Regions from separate parts of the Pseudomonas chaetocerotis genome, predicted to be linked through region 1. Evidence: predicted binding sites of a transcription regulator. Region 1 holds the regulator's gene; the other holds the start of a gene.
The links. Region 1 encodes sigma-54, which starts transcription at its own class of promoters, with help from an activator protein. Its sites were predicted from a motif close to ANTGGCATNNANNTTGCTNT; they were not measured.
Positions count from the first base shown of each region.

Region 1 (2,188 bases):
ACTGATGTTGACTTGCATACCGCTTTCTCCTTGTTGCCTTGTGTAAGAGACGGGTCTGGTTCGACCCGCCGCCGGAACACTTTGGCCTGAAGGCCTGAGGCCTTCAGTCGATCTGGCCTACATCAGTCGCTTGCGCTCACTGGAGGGCGCTATACCGAGGGACTCGCGATACTTGGCGACCGTCCGACGGGCGACTTGGATGCCTTGTGCTTCCAGTAAACCAGCGATCTTGCTGTCGCTCAACGGCTTTTTCGCGTTTTCTGCTGCAACCAGTTTTTTGATGATCGCGCGGATCGCGGTGGACGAGCATTCTCCGCCTTCAGAGGTGCTGACGTGGCTGGAGAAGAAATATTTCAGCTCGTAAATACCGCGCGGTGTGTGCATGAATTTCTGCGTGGTAACGCGTGAGATCGTCGACTCATGCATACCCACCGCTTCGGCGATGTCGTGCAGCACCAGGGGTTTCATCGCCTCGTCGCCGTAGTCGAGGAAACCACGCTGGTGCTCGACGATCTGCGTGGCCACCTTCATCAGCGTTTCGTTACGACTCTGCAGGCTCTTGATGAACCAGCGTGCTTCCTGCAGCTGGTTGCGCATGAAGGTGTTGTCGGCACTGGAGTCGGCGCGTTTGACGAAGCCGGCATATTGCGGATTGACCCGCAGGCGTGGCATGGCCTCCTGGTTCAGTTCCACCAGCCAGCGTTCGTTGTGCTTGCGCACGATGACGTCGGGCACGACGTATTCCGGTTCGCTGGATTCGATTTGCGAACCTGGACGCGGATTCAGGCGCTGGATCAGGTCGATGACCTGGCGCAGCTCGTCTTCCTTGAGCTTGGTGCGGCGCATCAGCTGGGCATAATCGCGGCTACCGAGCAGTTCCAGGTAGTCACCGACCACGCGTTGTGTCTCGCTCAGCCAAGGCGTGCCGGCAGGCAGTTGGCGCAGTTGCAGCAGCAGGCATTCGCGCAGATCGCGGGCGCCGATACCGGCCGGTTCGAACTGCTGGATGCGATGCAGCACCACTTCCACTTCGTCCAGTTCGACATCCAGCTCGGGGTCGAAGGATTCGGTGACTTCCTCTAGCGTTTCTTCGAGGTAACCGTCGTTGTTGATGCAGTCGATCAGGGTGGCCGCGATCAGGCGATCCTTGTCCGACATGGGCGCCAGGTTCAGCTGCCAGAGCAGGTGACTGTGCAGGCTCTCGCCGCTGGAAGTGCGGGTGGTGAAGTCCCACTCGTCATCATCGTTGCTGGGCAGGCTACTGGCGCTGGTCTGGTAGATGTCTTCCCAGGCGGTATCGACCGGCAACTCGTTGGGAATGCGCTCGCCCCACTCGCCCTCTTCCAGGTTATCCACCGTGGGGGTGGTTTCCTGGTAGCTCTCTTCCTTGCTCGGGGTCGGCGTGGCGCTTTCGGCGCCATCAGCCATTGGATCGCTGTTGTCGAAGTCGTCGCCGTCTTCCTGGCGCTCGAGCATGGGATTGGATTCCAGCGCCTCCTGGATTTCCTGTTGCAGGTCCAGGGTGGACAGTTGGAGGAGGCGGATAGCCTGTTGCAGCTGCGGGGTCATCGTCAGCTGCTGGCCCATCTTGAGGACTAGCGATGGTTTCATTGCAGACCTTAATTTACTGGCGAGTTACGCCTTCCACATCAGGGCGCCGAAGCGCCGCAGGAAGCAAATTATATGCCTGAACTTCTCGTTTTTGCCTAGGGGGTGCAATATTTCTGTAGCGAAATAGTGGGCAACCTACAGGCTGTTTTTGACGCAGCAGCGCCGAGCACAGTGGTTTTCACGCAGCCTGTTACAGGCGGAATTCATGGCCCAGATATACCTCTTTCACCGTCTGGTTGGCGAGGATGGTCTCGGCGTTACCCTCGGCGATCAGCTGTCCATCGTTGACGATGTAGGCGGTCTCGCAGATGTCCAGGGTTTCACGCACGTTGTGATCGGTGATCAGGATGCCGATGCCCTTGGCCTTGAGGTGATGGATGATCTGTTTGATATCGCCCACCGAGATCGGATCTACCCCGGCAAAGGGTTCGTCGAGCAGGATGAACTTGGGGTTGGTCGCCAGGGCTCGGGCAATCTCCACGCGGCGTCGTTCACCGCCGGACAGGCTCATGCCGAGATTGTCGGCGATATGGTGGATATGGAATTCCTGCAGCAGGCTTTCCAGTTCCGCCTGACG
Region 1 covers NZ_JACFYX020000001.1:260,027-262,214, reverse strand. Annotated here, with positions in the region: gene hpf (ribosome hibernation-promoting factor, HPF/YfiA family) at 1-18, opposite strand, end outside; gene H3221_RS01285 (RNA polymerase factor sigma-54) at 118-1,611, opposite strand; gene lptB (LPS export ABC transporter ATP-binding protein) at 1,802-2,188, opposite strand, start outside.

Region 2 (2,188 bases), on a different contig from region 1:
ACATGACGCGATCCACCACCGCCTCACTCCAGCCGCCTTGCTGCATGGCGACCGGCTGACCAGGCACCAGTGGCAGACGCTGCGTAGCACCAGCCTGATGATTGAATGCCTGCGTCAGCGCATTGAGCTTGCTGACGAACTGATCGGGTCGAGTGGGCTGAGCACTATCCTTGAGACTCTCCAGCGCCTCCTTGGCCAGGCTTTCCAGCGGCAAATCCAGGGTCGCTTCTTCAGTGCTCTCCACTGTCGCCTCGCCTTTGCCCATGGCCGCCATGGCTGCGGCGAAGTCCGTGCTGGTCGCCACGCGCGCGTTCTTGATCGCGGCGTCCTGCGGCAACTGGGCCTTGCTTGCCTCTTGCGCTGGCTGCTTGAGCAGCGCCAACGGGTCGAGCCCCTCCTCCTCCGGCACCGACTCGGCCGCCTCAGCGACATCGGTGCTGGTGCCGGTGATCACCAGCGCCGGCAGGTCAGGCGACTCCTCGGTTGGTGGGGCTTCGTCTACCTGAGCCTGGATACCACCCAGTGCCATTGCCAGCAACGGATCGAGTTCTTCTTCAGCACCCTCCTGCGTCGGCAAGGAATTGCCGGGGGCGGCAACCGCAGGCTGCTCGGCGGCAGCAGAAGCGGCATCGGGCTCCTCTGCTGATGGCGCAGACTTCTGCTCCTGGCTGGTTTTGTCGGTATTGCCAGCTCGCTCGCCAGGCTTGGCCTGACGTTCCTTGGCATACACCTCGGCAAAGCTGGAAGCACCGTTTTTGCTGGGCTCCGGCGCTCTGGCCGGCTGCTTCGCTTTGCTCTTCACCTCAGGCGTAGCCTGCAGGCGTAGGTCGGGCAACACGGACATGGACGCTCTCCGTCTGATGGGTCGTGACAGGATCAGAGCAAAGGACGGGCCAACTCGGGAAAAGCCGTCAGAGCCTGTTCAATGTCTGCTGCGTTAAAAGCAGGCTCTCAGACGCGATAGCGCTGGCGCTCGGATTTGAACAGGATGCGGACGATGGCGAACTCGCGCTCGATCTGCTCGATCAGGGCCGGAGCCGGATCCAGAACCTCGCGCCGCCCCGCGTCTTCGAGCTCCTTGCACAAACTGGCCAGAAGCACCGCCCCCATGTTGCTGCAGCTACCTTTGAAGCTGTGCGCAGCCAGGCGCAGACCCTGCGCGTCACCCTCGGCCGTAGCTTCATGCAACAGACGCAGACGCTCCTCGGAGTCGGCCACGAAGGTATCGAGCAGAATCGGGTATTCGTCCTCCATGACGTCCTGCAGGGCCGCCAGGACGGCATCGTCGAGATGGATATCGGACACCGTGTCACCCCCTGAACAACAGCCTCGCATTATGCCTCAGAGGACCAGCAAAACTCCACGCTGACCCCCTGGCCAACCGGGGCGATCTGGAAACCATCACTGAGCTGACGTACCAGGGCAAGACCGCGACCACACAGGGCTTCGTCACCGCGCGCCATGACGGTGACCGGATCGAATCCGGGGCCACTGTCCTCGACCCGGACGATCAGTCGCCCTCCCCCTTCTTCCGGCAGCATCTGCACATGAAATCGGACATAGCCATCCTGCAGGGAGGCCAGACGCAGCCGTCGCTCCCGGTAGTACTCGGCAAAACCACTGGCATCCTGCTTGAGCGAGGAATCCAGGCCCATAACCCCATGCTCCAGGGCATTGGAATAGAGCTCGGCAAGCACGGTATACAGCTCGCCACCACGCGGCCGCAACGCCCGCACGTCCAGCAGCAGCTGCAGCAAAAATGGCAGAGGGTTGAAATGACGCAGGCTCAGTGCACGAAACTCGAAACTGGCCGACCAGTCCATCACGCTGCTCTGACCACTGTCGGCAAAGGCCAGTGGGCGAGGACGCTCATCGTCTTCGGCCAAGCCGACCTGAACCATGCTGACGTCATCCTGTTGCTCGCCACGGAACGCAGCCAGTGCCAGCTGGATTTCTTCGAACAATGCCTGCGGCTGACGATTGGACTCCAGAAGCTCGAGCAGACGCGCCTCGCCGAATAGCTGCCCTTGCTGGTCACTGGCCTCGAGCACGCCATCGCTGAGCAGAAAAATACGATCTCCCGGCGCCAGCGGATAGACCTCGCAGCGATCACTGAACGCCGCTGGTTCGAGGATTCCCAGAGGTAGATGGCGTGACACCAATGACTGACGCGGGCGACCATCGCCAT
Region 2 covers NZ_JACFYX020000007.1:245,659-247,846, forward strand. Annotated here, with positions in the region: gene H3221_RS14630 (flagellar hook-length control protein FliK) at 1-844, opposite strand, end outside; gene H3221_RS14635 (Hpt domain-containing protein) at 952-1,305, opposite strand; gene H3221_RS14640 (ATP-binding SpoIIE family protein phosphatase) at 1,335-2,188, opposite strand, start outside.
Region 2: H3221_RS14630 (flagellar hook-length control protein FliK) is a predicted target of sigma-54. The motif match lies at 879-898, and genes of this name have one in related genera.